Regions from separate parts of the Enterobacter quasiroggenkampii genome, predicted to be linked through region 3. Evidence: predicted binding sites of a transcription regulator. Region 3 holds the regulator's gene; each other region holds the start of a gene.
What was found. Region 3 encodes LexA, which represses DNA repair genes until DNA is damaged. Its sites were predicted from a motif close to TNCTGTATGTACATACAGNA; they were not measured.

Region 1: rmuC (DNA recombination protein RmuC) is a predicted target of LexA. The motif match lies at 2,413-2,432, and genes of this name have one in related genera.
Region 2: V1572_RS10170 (DNA translocase FtsK 4TM domain-containing protein) is a predicted target of LexA. The motif match lies at 1,759-1,778, and genes of this name have one in related genera.

The regions. Positions count from the first base shown of each region.
Region 1 is NZ_CP143745.1:365,492-370,111, reverse strand. Features, by position in the region: gene V1572_RS01840 (family 1 glycosylhydrolase) at 1-473, opposite strand, end outside; gene V1572_RS01835 (dienelactone hydrolase family protein) at 512-1,318, opposite strand; gene udp (uridine phosphorylase) at 1,574-2,335, shown strand; gene rmuC (DNA recombination protein RmuC) at 2,476-3,933, shown strand; gene ubiE (bifunctional demethylmenaquinone methyltransferase/2-methoxy-6-polyprenyl-1,4-benzoquinol methylase UbiE) at 4,000-4,620, shown strand, end outside.
Region 2 is NZ_CP143745.1:2,130,406-2,135,025, reverse strand. Features, by position in the region: gene V1572_RS10170 (DNA translocase FtsK 4TM domain-containing protein) at 1-1,681, opposite strand, end outside; gene lrp (leucine-responsive transcriptional regulator Lrp) at 1,817-2,311, opposite strand; gene trxB (thioredoxin-disulfide reductase) at 2,856-3,824, shown strand; gene cydD (heme ABC transporter permease/ATP-binding protein CydD) at 3,939-4,620, shown strand, end outside.
Region 3 is NZ_CP143745.1:911,580-916,199, forward strand. Features, by position in the region: gene plsB (glycerol-3-phosphate 1-O-acyltransferase PlsB) at 1-504, opposite strand, end outside; gene V1572_RS04330 (diacylglycerol kinase) at 659-1,027, shown strand; gene lexA (transcriptional repressor LexA) at 1,136-1,744, shown strand; gene dinF (MATE family efflux transporter DinF) at 1,808-3,145, shown strand; gene V1572_RS04345 (CsbD family protein) at 3,266-3,475, shown strand; gene zur (zinc uptake transcriptional repressor Zur) at 3,523-4,035, opposite strand; gene V1572_RS04355 (cupin domain-containing protein) at 4,151-4,620, shown strand, end outside.

The DNA.
Region 1 (4,620 bases), 550 kb from region 3:
TTATATTTTTCGCTCAGCGCCAGCGGCATTTCGTAGTGGGAAAGGGTGACCAGCGGCTCGATGTTATGACGACGCAGCTCGCGAAACAGTTCTTCATAAAACTGCAGCCCGGCCTCGTTTGGCTCGGCGTCCTCTCCGGTCGGGAAAATACGTGACCAGGCAATGGATACGCGCAGCACCTTAAAACCCATCTCAGCAAACAGCGCGATGTCGTCTTTATAGTGGTGATAAAAATCGATGCCGCGGCGTTTCGGGTACAGCGCATCATTTTTACCTTCAAACGCGTCGCGAATATTTTCGTCCGTCAGGGCCATGTGGCCGCTGTAATCTTTCACGGAGAGGTTGGGTTTCCAGGCGACAGCGTCGGCAACGGACGGCCCTTTGCCGTCCACGTTCCATGCGCCTTCGGCCTGGTTGGCGGCAATCGCGCCGCCCCATAAAAAACCGTGTGGAAACGCGAGGGAATTGTCCATAACACGCACTCCTTATACGTCATGATGATGGGAAAGGCTTACCCTTTTTTACCACCGTACTGACGGAACCACGTAAGCATCCGCTGCCATCCATCTTTAGCCGATTCAGCGTGATAGCTCGGACGATAGTCGGCGTTAAACGCATGCCCGGCATCCGGGTATACCACGATCTCCGCCTTCGCATTTGCCGCGCGGAGCGCATGGCGCATGGTTTCTACCGAATCCAGCGAAATACCGGTGTCCTGACCGCCGTAAAGCCCTAACACGGGGGCATTTAACTCGGTGGCGATATCAACCGGATGTTTTGGTGAATTCAGCGTTTTTTCACCCACCAGTTTGCCGTACCAGGCGACAGCGGCTTTGAGCTGCGGGTTATGCGCGGCATACAGCCAGCTAATGCGTCCGCCCCAGCAGAAACCGGTGACCAGCAAACGATGGGGATCGCCCCCGTTGCGCGCCGCCCAGCTGGCGACGTGGTCGAGGTCGGCCAGAACCTGCGCGTCCGGGACTTTGCTGACCAGGTTGCTGAGCAAGGTGGGGATATCGCTGTAGTCGTTCGGATCGCCCTGACGGAAGTAGAGCTCTGGCGCAACGGCCAGATAGCCTTCCAGCGCCAGCCGGCGGCAGAGGTCGCGAATGTGTTCGTGAACACCGAAAATTTCCTGAACCACGATCACGATGGGCAGCGGGCCGTCTGCCGATTTTGGTCGTGCGTGGTAAGCAGGCATGTTCTCTCCCTGCGTGGGAATAGAGGTCTCACCCGCGGTGATGGCATCTTCAGACGTTGAGACGATGGTTGAGGCATGCGGGGCCGCAGCAGGTGCAAAACCGGTTTTTTCAGTCATGGCATTCTCCGTACCAATCAGTTAGCGCAAAGGTAAATATAGACACCAGGTTAACAACTCACAGTGCCTTAAACGGTCTATCTTTTGTGCAGCACCTGACGATATAACTTGTTAATGTGATGTAAATCACTTTTTGATGGAAATTCGATGCAATCATTTTCATTCATGGTGAGATGCGTCACGAAATTATGCTTACTGCTTCTGTAAAGTACCGTTTTACTTCTTCTGACTAACCGACCCACAGAGGAGTCACCTATGTCTAAGTCTGATGTTTTTCATCTCGGCCTCACTAAAAACGATTTACAAGGGGCTACGCTCGCTATCGTCCCTGGCGATCCGGAGCGTGTGGAAAAGATCGCCGCGCTGATGGATAAGCCGGTTAAGCTGGCAGCCCATCGTGAATTCACCACCTGGCGCGCAGAGCTGGATGGTAAAGCCGTGATCGTGTGTTCTACCGGTATCGGTGGCCCGTCTACTTCGATTGCTGTTGAAGAGCTGGCACAGCTGGGCATTCGTACTTTCCTGCGTATCGGTACCACTGGCGCTATTCAGCCGCATATCAACGTCGGCGACGTGCTGGTGACGACCGCGTCTGTGCGTCTGGATGGCGCAAGCCTCCACTTTGCACCGATGGAGTTCCCGGCGGTGGCAGATTTCGAGTGCACCACCGCGCTGGTTGAAGCCGCGAAATCCGTGGGCGCCACCACCCACGTGGGCGTGACCGCTTCGTCCGATACCTTCTACCCGGGCCAGGAGCGTTACGACACCTTCTCTGGCCGCGTGGTAAGCCGCTTCAAAGGCTCCATGGAAGAGTGGCAGTCGATGGGCGTGATGAACTACGAAATGGAATCCGCCACGCTGCTGACCATGTGCGCAAGCCAGGGTCTGCGTGCCGGTATGGTGGCTGGCGTCATCGTCAACCGTACCCAGCAGGAGATCCCGAACGCCGAAACCATGAAGCAGACCGAAAGTCATGCAGTGAAAATCGTGGTGGAAGCGGCGCGTCGCCTGATCTAGTCCTCTTCCTTCGAAATTAAAGGCCGACACGTTCGGCCTTTATTTTTTGCGTAACGCCTCGCAGGAAAACCCTTTCAAACTGGACGTTTATACAGCACAATCTTAGATTGTGCGGGTAATACGTTGATGCAGGGGGCATTGTGGATATCTCAATCCTGATTTATGCGGTGATTGCGCTGGCGGGCGTGGCGATAGGCTGGCTGATGTCAAGCTATCAGCATGCGCAGCAGAAGGCCGATCAGCTGGCTGAACGCGAAGAGATCGTCGCCGATTTAAGCGCGGCCAGGCAGCAGCTTGCCCTGAGTGAACACTGGCGCGACGAGTGTGAACTGCTCAACAACGAGCTGCGCAATCTCCGTGATATCAACACCTCGCTGGAGGCCGATCTCCGTGAAGTGACCACCCGCCTGGAATCCACTCAGCTGCATGCGGAAGATAAAATCCGCCAGATGATCAACAGCGAGCAGCGCCTCAGCGAACAGTTTGAAAACCTCGCAAACCGCATTTTTGAGCACAGCAACCGCCGCGTTGACGAACAGAACCGCCAGAGCCTGAACAGCCTGCTGACGCCCCTGCGTGAACAGCTGGACGGCTTCCGCCGTCAGGTACAGGACAGCTTTGGTCAGGAAGCCCGCGAGCGGCACACGCTGGCGCATGAGATTCGCAATCTCCAGCAGCTGAATGCCCAGATGGCGCAGGAGGCGGTCAACCTGACCCGCGCGCTGAAAGGGGATAACAAAACCCAGGGCAACTGGGGAGAAGTGGTGCTGACCCGCGTCCTGGAAGCTTCAGGCCTTCGGGAAGGGTACGAATACGAAACGCAGGTGAGTATTGAAAATGATGCCCGCTCGCGAATGCAGCCGGATGTGATCGTGCGGCTGCCCCAGGGCAAAGATGTGGTGATTGACGCCAAGATGACCCTGGTGGCGTATGAGCGTTACTTCAATGCGGAGGACGACTACACTCGCGAATCGGCGCTGCAGGAGCACATTGCCTCCGTACGCAATCATATTCGCCTGCTCGGCAGAAAAGACTATCAGCAACTGCCTGGCCTGCGATCGCTAGACTATGTCCTGATGTTTATTCCGGTAGAGCCCGCGTTTCTGCTGGCACTCGACAGGCAGCCTGAACTCATCACCGAAGCGCTCAAAAATAACATTATGCTGGTCAGCCCCACCACGCTGCTGGTGGCCTTACGCACCATTGCGAACCTGTGGCGCTATGAGCACCAGAGCCGCAACGCGCAGCAGATTGCTGACCGCGCCAGCAAGCTGTACGACAAAATGCGCCTCTTCGTGGACGACATGTCCTCCGTCGGGCAGAGCCTGGACCGTGCGCAGGATAACTACCGTCAGGCGATGAAAAAACTCGCCTCGGGACGTGGCAATCTGCTGGCGCAGGCCGAATCATTCCGCAGCCTGGGGGTAGAGGTTAAACGCGAGATTAATCCGGAATTGGTGGAACAGGCCACCGCCCAGGACGACGAGTTTCGCCTGCGTGAAGGGGCGGACGAACAAAAGACAAACAGTGAAGACAACACGTTAGCGGTGGATTTATCACCAGACGAGACTCCGGCGCGTTTCTTTCGCGGTGGTTGAAACGTAGGGCAAACGCGCCCAATCTGTTACACTTCTCGAACATTTTACTGATAAGCAGGCTCTAAGATGGCTGACGATTCACAAGACACAACGCACTTTGGCTTTCAGACTGTCGCCAAAGCGCAGAAAGCTGACATGGTGGCCCACGTATTTCATTCCGTGGCGGCGAAGTACGATGTGATGAATGACCTGATGTCGTTCGGCATTCATCGCTTGTGGAAGCGCTTCACCATTGACTGTAGCGGCGTACGTCGCGGACAAACGGTGCTGGATTTAGCCGGTGGTACGGGCGATTTAACCGCGAAATTCTCTCGTCTGGTGGGCGAAACCGGGCGCGTTGTCCTCGCCGATATTAATGACTCCATGCTGAAAATGGGCCGCGAAAAGCTGCGTAACATCGGCGTGGTGGGGAATGTGGAATATGTGCAGGCAAATGCCGAAGCGCTGCCGTTCCCGGACAATACCTTTGACTGCATCACGATCTCCTTCGGTCTGCGTAACGTGACCGACAAAGAAAAAGCGCTGCGCTCCATGTATCGCGTGCTGAAGCCGGGTGGACGCCTGCTGGTGCTCGAATTTTCCAAACCGATTATTGAGCCGCTGAGCAAAGCTTACGACGCCTATTCCTTCCACGTTCTGCCACGCATCGGTGAGCTAGTGGCCAACGACGCGGAAAGCTACCGCTAT
Region 2 (4,620 bases), 1.2 Mb from region 3:
GCTGGGAAGGCAGCTTGATGCCATAAGAAGCAAGCTCACGGCGGGTGGGCACGCGGACGCGGTTAGGGCGAGGCAACTGCGGACCAATCCCCTCTTTCACCTGAGGACGAGGTGCCCCCCCGGTTGCCAGGCTAAAGACGGGGGCAGCCACGGTCGCCGCCGCGGTAGCCTGCTTCACGCTTTCCGCTACGGGTGCAACAGCAGGCGTCGGGTCGACAGGTGGCACAGAAACAGAAGGCGCTTTCGTAACCGGCTCCTGCACCGGTTCAGGCACAGGCTGATACCAGGCGGCCAGTTGTTCGCGTTCACGCGCACGGCGCTCCTCGACTTCTTCAAAATAGTACAGCGGTGGACGGGCAGGCTTCACCTCTTCCACGATTTCAGGCTCAGGTTCAGGCTGCGGTGCAACGTAAGGCTGCACAGGTTCAACCGGTTCAGGCACATATTCCTGATACGATTGAGCCGCTGGCTGCTGATATTGCTGCGGTTCATACTCAGGCTGCGGCGGCTGATAAGGCTGCTGCCACTGTTCCTGCTGCATGGGGATGTAGCTTTCAGGTTCAGGCGCAATGACGGGCTCTGGCGTGTGAACACCCGGCGCAGTCTGCCACTCAACCTGAGGCTGCTGAATAACGGATTCCGGTGGCGGGACAGGCGCGGATGGCATCACGGCGTCGACAGGCGCGGCATAAGCCTGGGCTGCAGTCGTCGCAGCGGCCGCGGCTGCTACCGGTTCGGTGACCGAGTGGCCGTTTAACAGCGGGTCGTATTCGTCAAAGTCCCCGGGAGTGGCCCGGCTGCCGGAGAAGAGCACATCGTCAGGATCGACGGCGACACCCGCAGCGCGATACGCCACCTGCTCGTCTTCATCCATGCGTTTACCGGAGAAGAGCGCCGCATCGGTTTTACGGCCCAGTGGGTTGGCAAATTTCTCGGCCACACGCTGGCGACGCGCCAGCGCGCCGCGCAGAATTCGGGCACGACGAGACTCGCGACGCTGCACAGGCGCGTCATCTTCCTCTTCATCTTCGTATTCGTCTTCATCCACCCACGTATCGTCACGGCGGGTACGATTGCTGGCAAAAGTCAGAATGGTGAGGATAAAGCTGCCAATTTTCTCGGCAATGCTCACCCAGGACCAGCCGGTAAACAGCGTCAGCCCGGCGGCCCAGATGCACAGCAGCGCCAGCGTGCCGCCGCTGCTGTGCAGCATCGGCTGGAGCGCAGAACTTAATAAGCTGCCGATCACCCCGCCAGAGGCGAAGTACCAGATATCATCGGCGTTAATCGCCGCCAGCCCGCAAGAGGTGAGGATCAGCGCCAGCGCGCCAATCAGGCGCAGCGAGACGGCGAAATAGTCGATGTAATCATCGTTCTGACGATGACGCCACGCAAACCAGCATCCGCCAATGATAATGACGGGAAGGGTGTAGGCCATCACACCGAAAATGAAGAACAGCGTGTCCGCAAGCCAGGCACCGGGGACACCGCCTAAATTATGGATAGGCTCATGCCATGCAGTTTGTGACCAGCTGGGATCCGAGGGGTTGAAACTGAGTAAGGCTGCCATCAGCCAGACGGCAAAAAGGGCAATAACAATCAGCAAAGCCTCGAGGAGACGACGTCCGCTGCTTAGCTTCGATAGTGTGACTTCTTTGTCTTCAGTGTATTCCTGGCTCAAGAAAGGCTCTCCAGGTATCAGGCATATCCTGCCTGTTTGCTAAAACGGACAACAGCGCCGGGACTCCCCGGCACTGTTGCTGTATGGATTAACAGGAGTGTAATCAAACTACGCTGATTTTGCACCTGTTCCGTGTTAGCGCGTCTTAATAACCAGACGATTGCTCTGTTTGACCTCTTCCATCACCACGTATGTACGGGTGTCGTTCACGCCCGGCAGACGCAACAGGGTTTCCCCCAGCAGCTTACGGTAGGCGGACATATCAGGCACACGGGTTTTCAACAGGTAGTCGAAATCACCGGACACCAGATGACACTCTTGAATTTCTTCAAGTTTTTGTACAGCGGCGTTAAATTGCTCAAACACATCCGGCGCACCACGATTCAGAGTAATCTCAACAAATACCAGAAGTGAGGCATCCAGATAATGCGGGTTCAGCAGAGCCGTATAGCCCTGAATAAAACCCTGTCTTTCCAGTCGGCGCACACGCTCAAGGCACGGCGTCGGGGAAAGTCCCACACGTTTTGAAAGCTCGACGTTGGAAATACGCCCATCCTTTTGCAATTCATTAAGAATGTTACGATCGATACGGTCGAGATCTTTGCCAGGGCGCTTCTTGCTATCTACCATTATTATTGTCTCTCTGTATTCCTTCCCTACTCCTGCCTGGACCCTGTGCACATCACTGTTCAGAGCCTGTACCCGTTAGTCATCACATCGCCTGATTATGTAATAGACGCGATGCGGATTCGGGTTCTGTTGGTAAGAAGACCGTTGCCCGAAGGCAGTCACCGACATCACGTATGGCGTCTGTCCACGCCATGCGTAGATTTCACTGACCCGGTAAAAATGGCATTTACGTGCATGCCTATGCGGCATACGGTTAACGCGGTTTTTTTTCTTCCTTGAATGTTTTCGCAAAAGCGCAGGGGATTGTCAAAGCAAAACATCGTTTTTTAGTACAACATGCCGGATATTCATTGCGGCAGGGTATTAATCCTCATTTTATTGCCTTACAAACGACCGCTTTTCTGGAGAAAGCGTGATGTTATCGCGCGCGATTCATCGTCCATGGCTATTACACAGATTGATATCAAAATTGCTGCGCTCTTTTTTTACGGCAACAAATTCCCTACAATCCAGCCAAATGTCTGCCAACAACAATGGGGATCTCATGGGCACGGCCAAACACAGTAAGCTGCTAATCCTTGGTTCTGGACCTGCGGGATATACCGCGGCGGTCTATGCTGCACGCGCTAACCTGCACCCGGTATTAATCACCGGCATGGAAAAAGGCGGTCAGCTGACCACCACCACCGAAGTGGAAAACTGGCCAGGCGACCCGAACGACCTGACCGGGCCGCTGCTGATGGAGCGTATGCACGAGCATGCCGCTAAATTCGAAACCGAAATTCTGTTCGATCACATCAATAAGGTCGACCTGCAGAACCGTCCGTTCCGCCTGACGGGTGACAGCGGTGAATACACCTGTGACGCGCTGATCATTGCAACCGGTGCCTCTGCCCGCTATCTCGGTCTGCCGTCCGAAGAAGCGTTTAAAGGCCGCGGGGTTTCTGCCTGCGCCACCTGCGACGGTTTCTTCTATCGCAATCAGAAGGTCGCGGTCATCGGCGGCGGCAACACCGCTGTGGAAGAAGCGCTGTATCTGGCGAACATTGCCTCTGAAGTACACCTGATCCACCGCCGCGAGACCTTCCGCGCGGAGAAGATCCTGATCAAACGTCTGATGGACAAAGTGGCGAGCGGCAACATCGTGCTGCACACCAACCGTACCCTGGAAGAGGTGACGGGAGACCAGATGGGCGTTGCCGGTCTGCGTATCCGTGATACCCAGAACACCGATAACGTCGAAACGCTGGAAGTGGCGGGTCTGTTTGTGGCGATCGGTCACAGCCCGAACACCGCGATCTTCGACGGTCAGCTTGAGCTGGAAAACGGCTACATCAAAGTGCAGTCCGGCATTCACGGTAATGCGACTCAAACCAGCATCCCGGGCGTATTCGCGGCTGGCGACGTGATGGACCATATTTATCGTCAGGCGATCACCTCTGCGGGCACCGGCTGTATGGCCGCGCTGGACGCTGAACGCTACCTCGATGGACTGGCTGAACAAGGTAAATAATCTTTACAAGTCAGTAACAAACGTAAATAAAGGCGGCGATAAGTCGCCTTTATTGTCTCCCCGTTGTAACATTGCGCTGCCCAACTTCTAATAACGTCACCTGCAAAGTACGCAATGGAAAAAACCCGTCAACAAGAGTTAACACGCTGGCTGAAACAGCAAAGCGTTCTTTCCCGCCGCTGGCTTATGATTTCCCGTCTTTTGGGTTTCGTCAGCGGTCTGTTGATTGTTGCCCAGGCATGGCTGCTGGCCCGCATTCTTAATCACATGATCATGGAGAACATTCCACGCGAAGCGCTCCTGCTGCCCTTTATTGTCCTGATCCTGATTTTTATCCTGCGCGCCTGGGTGGTGTGGCTGCGTGAGCGTGTCGGTTTTCACGCCGGACAGCACATCCGCTACGAGATCCGCCGTCAGGTGCTCGACAGGCTTCAGGAAGCCGGGCCCGCGTGGATCCAGGGTAAACCGGCCGGTAGCTGGGCGACGCTGATCCTTGAGCAGATTGACGATATGCATGACTACTACGCGCGCTATCTGCCGCAGATGGCCCTTGCCGTCTTCGTTCCGCTGCTGATCGTGATCGCCATCTTCCCGGTGAACTGGATGGCGGCGCTGATTCTGATGGGCACCGCCCCGCTGATCCCGCTGTTTATGGCGCTGGTCGGGATGGGGGCTGCGGATGCTAACCGCCGTAACTTCCTCGCACTGGGTCGCTTAAGCGGTCATTTCCTCGATCGTCTGCGTGGTATGGAGACATTGCGCATTTTTGGCCGCGGTGAAGCGGAAACCGAAAATA
Region 3 (4,620 bases):
GGAGAAACGCACAAAGCTGTCGCGTCCCAGCCAGGAGACCGCGAAGAACTTCTGGATGCCGTTAAGCATGCGCAGCGGCGGATTCTCTTCGCCTTTTTCACGGCCCGGACGACGACCAAACATCACCGATACCGGCACCATCTGCACATCCAGATCGGGATTGCTGCGGTGCAGGTCGAGATAGTCATGGAACAGCTTGATGGACTCTTCTTTTGGCGTGTAATAGGTAAACACGCGCGGTCCACCGTGAATGAACACGTAGCGCGGCAGCAGCGTACCGTCAACTTCCAGCGGTTCAAGCGGGTCAGGTAAGTCATGCGCCAGACATTGGGCGCGAAGCGTCAGTAAGTCAGCCTTCGAGTTATAAGGCAAAACGTACATAATGGGGCGTGACGTATCGAGCCCCAATTCCAGCGCGGGTTCTGCTGGGATAGACTTGCTTTTTACCAGGATGCTTAATGGTAAATTAAGTAATTTGTAGTAAATTCGTGGCCAGCCGGACATAAACGATGTAAAGCCTCTGGTTAATAATGCAATTGCGGCGCAAGGATAACAGAAAGCGCGCAAAATTTCTGTTGTTACCCGTCATACTTCAGGCTGTAGCGAAACGCGCTACGGCTCCTGTTACTGACGCTCTTTTTTAAAAAAGGTTCTTTTAATGGCCAATAATACCACTGGGTTAACACGTATCATCAAAGCCGCCGGCTATTCATGGAAAGGTTTCCGTGCCGCATGGGTCAACGAAGCCGCCTTTCGCCAGGAGGGCGTCGCCGCTATCATCGCGGTGATCGTCGCCTGTTTCCTTGATGTTGATGCGATTACCCGCGTACTGCTTATCGGTTCCGTTCTTCTGGTGATGATAGTGGAAATTCTTAATAGCGCTATTGAGGCCGTTGTGGATCGCATTGGTTCCGATTTCCATGAGCTTTCTGGCCGTGCAAAAGACATGGGCTCTGCTGCCGTGTTGCTGGCGATTATCACTGCCGTTATCACCTGGGTCACGCTGCTTTGGTCACATTTCCGATGAGCCTCGAGGAATAATTAAGTCCCTGGTTTTTTGTGCAGTTTTTGGTTCCAAAATCGCCTTTGACTGTATATACTCACAGCATAACTGTATATACACCCAGGGGGCGGAATGAAAGCGTTAACGACCAGGCAGCAAGAGGTGTTTGATCTCATCCGGGATCATATCGGCCAGACGGGTATGCCACCCACGCGTGCGGAAATCGCGCAGCGTCTGGGTTTCCGTTCTCCAAATGCTGCCGAAGAACACCTGAAAGCGCTGGCGCGTAAGGGCGTGATTGAGATTGTCTCGGGCGCGTCACGGGGTATCCGCCTGCTGGTGGAAGAAGAGACGGGCATTCCGCTGATAGGGCGTGTTGCTGCCGGTGAGCCTTTACTGGCTCAGCAGCATATTGAAGGTCACTACCAGGTCGATCCTGGCATGTTCAAACCGAGCGCTGACTTCCTGCTGCGCGTCAGCGGCATGTCGATGAAAGACATCGGTATTCTTGATGGCGATCTGCTTGCGGTGCATAAAACACAGGATGTGCGAAACGGCCAGGTGGTGGTGGCGCGCATTGATGACGAAGTGACCGTTAAGCGTCTGAAAAAACAGGGTAACAGCGTACAGTTGCTGCCTGAAAACAGCGAGTTTTCACCCATTGTGGTCGATCTCCGCGAACAGAACTTCTCTATCGAAGGACTGGCGGTCGGGGTGATTCGCAACGGTGAATGGCTGTAACCTCTTCCTCACAGGCTATGGCACCGCTGTAGCCTGATTCATTCCCCACTCCCGGTATCTTTCATGTCACTGCTGACGGCATCCGATAAGGCATTGTGGCGTCTTGCTCTGCCGATGATTTTCTCCAATATTACCGTGCCCTTGCTGGGACTGGTCGATACTGCCGTTATAGGCCATCTTGATTCACCGGTTTATCTTGGCGGCGTGGCGATTGGCGCGACGGCAACCAGCTTCCTGTTTATGCTGCTGCTCTTTTTGCGCATGAGCACTACCGGTCTTACCGCACAGGCTTATGGCGCGAAAGATCCGCTGCGTCTGGCGCGCGCGCTGGTGCAGCCGCTGATCCTCGCGCTTGGCGCGGGTGCGTTCATCGTTTTATTGCGGGCACCCCTGATCGATCTTGCGCTTCATATTGTTGGCGGCAGCGAGGCGGTATTAGAGCAGGCGCGACGTTTCCTTGAAATCCGCTGGCTCAGCGCGCCCGCATCGCTGGCTAACCTGGTTCTGCTGGGGTGGCTACTGGGCGTGCAGTACGCCCGTGCGCCCGTGATTTTGCTGGTGGTGGGTAACCTGCTCAATATCGTTTTGGATGTCTGGCTGGTCATGGGTCTGCATATGAACGTGCGGGGTGCGGCGCTGGCGACGGCGATTGCCGAATACGGGACCTTTATCATTGGCTTGTGGATGGTCTGGCGGGTACTGGCCATGCGCGGGATCTCCCTGGCGCTGCTCAAAACCGCATGGCGCGGCAATATCCGTAAGCTGCTGGCCCTCAACCGTGACATCATGCTGCGCTCGCTTCTTCTCCAGCTTTGCTTCGGGGCACTGACGGTTTTCGGGGCTCGACTGGGGCCAGACATCGTCGCGGTCAACGCAGTATTGATGACGTTGCTGACATTTACCGCCTACGCGCTGGACGGTTTTGCCTATGCGGTTGAAGCGCATTCCGGGCAGGCGTACGGGGCGCGCGAAAGCGGGCAGCTACGGGATGTCTGGCGGGCAGCCTGCCGTCAGTCGGGACTGGTGGCGCTGGCATTTGGCCTGGTTTACGCCTGCTTTGGTGAGCAGATCGTTGCATTGCTTACCTCTCTCCCTGCGCTACGCGAGCTGGCGAGCCACTATCTCATCTGGCAAGTCGTTTTACCGGTGGTTGGCGTCTGGTGTTATCTGCTGGACGGCATGTTTATTGGTGCGACGCGCGGGGCCGAAATGCGTAACAGCATGGCCGTCGCGGCGGCCGGGTTTGGCCTGACGCTGCTGACGCTCCCCTGGCTGGGGAATCATGGTTTGTGGCTGGCCCTGGCCGTCTTCCTCTCACTGCGCGGGTTGTCGCTGGCGTTTATCTGGCATCGACACTGGCAAAACAATACCTGGTTTCCCCCACGCTCCGATATATCGTGACGGTTAAAGATTCCGAATATGAAATTAACCACGGAATCCTTAACTACAATAATTATCACGTCCAGCAGAAAAGAACGTAACGGACGTTACGACCCGACGCTTAACGAAGAGGACACGATGATGAATAAAGACGAAATCGGCGGCAACTGGAAGCAGTTCAAAGGTAAAGCGAAAGAACAGTGGGGTAAGCTGACGGATGACGACATGACCGTCATCGAAGGTAAACGCGATCAGCTAGTCGGTAAAATTCAGGAACGTTACGGCTACGCAAAAGACCAGGCGGAAAAAGAAGTGGGCGACTGGGAAAAACGCAACGACTACCGCTGGTAACGCTGAATAACCCACAGGGCGGCTCTAAGCCGCCTTTTCTTTTGCCGTTAACGCGGCTTTTTCTTCACCAGAATAGAGTGGTCGTGCTGACACGCGTCCTGATGACGACAGGCTTCCACCTCCACGCACGCGGAACAGAGCCCGTGCGCCTCAATCACGTTATGACGCAGGGCAAAACCCATTTTCGCTGCCAGCGTATGCATAATATCTTCCACGCCTTCCGCAGCCTCTTCTTTCACCACGCCGCAGCGGTCACAGATAAACATCGCCGATGTGTGGGTGGGCTGATCGAACAGATGGCACAGCACATAGCTGTTAGTGGATTCCACCTTGTGCACAAAACCTTGTTCAAGCAGGAAATCCAGTGCGCGATAGACCGTTGGCGGCTTTGCCTGCGGCTCGCTTTCGCGCAGCAGATCCAGCAGATCGTAGGCGCTGATGGCACCCTGCTGCAGGCTCATCAGGCGTAAGACTTCAAGGCGCTGCGGAGTCAGGCGCACATTGCGTTGCGCACACAGCTTTTCGGCCTGCGCTAACAGCTCTTTTGTGGACTTATCCATGTAGCACCCCGGATGTTATAGGACGGAAAACCCCCACTTTATCATGTTCTGCTAAAAACACCGAGATCCGCCAGTCTGTGCTATACCTGACCCATCGCAAACCGGGAGATGCATAATGAAAAGACCTGACTGTATTCGGCACTGGCGCGACGTGGAAGGCGCGGATGACTCGACCTACCCCGACAGCGATGAGCTGTTCTCTATCGGCGCACCGCTGGCTCGCAGGCTTGGACTCGGGCGTATTGGCATCCATCATGAGCGCCTGCCGCCGGGGCGCAGAACGTCCTATCCGCATGCGGAGAGCGACGAAGAAGAGTTTATTTACGTGCTCGAAGGTTACCCTGAAGCCTGGATTAACGGCTACTTGTGGAAGCTGGAGCCTGGCGACAGTGTAGGTTTTCCCGCCGGAACCGGCATCTGTCATACCTTTATCAACAACACGGACGACGAGGTTCGGTTACTGGTCGTTGGCGAGGCCAACAAGAAGCACAACCGCATCTACTATCCGCTCAACCCTGAGTATGCCGCCACGCGGGAAGATCGCTGGGTAGACCATCCCCCACAGTTTTTTGGGCCGCATGATGG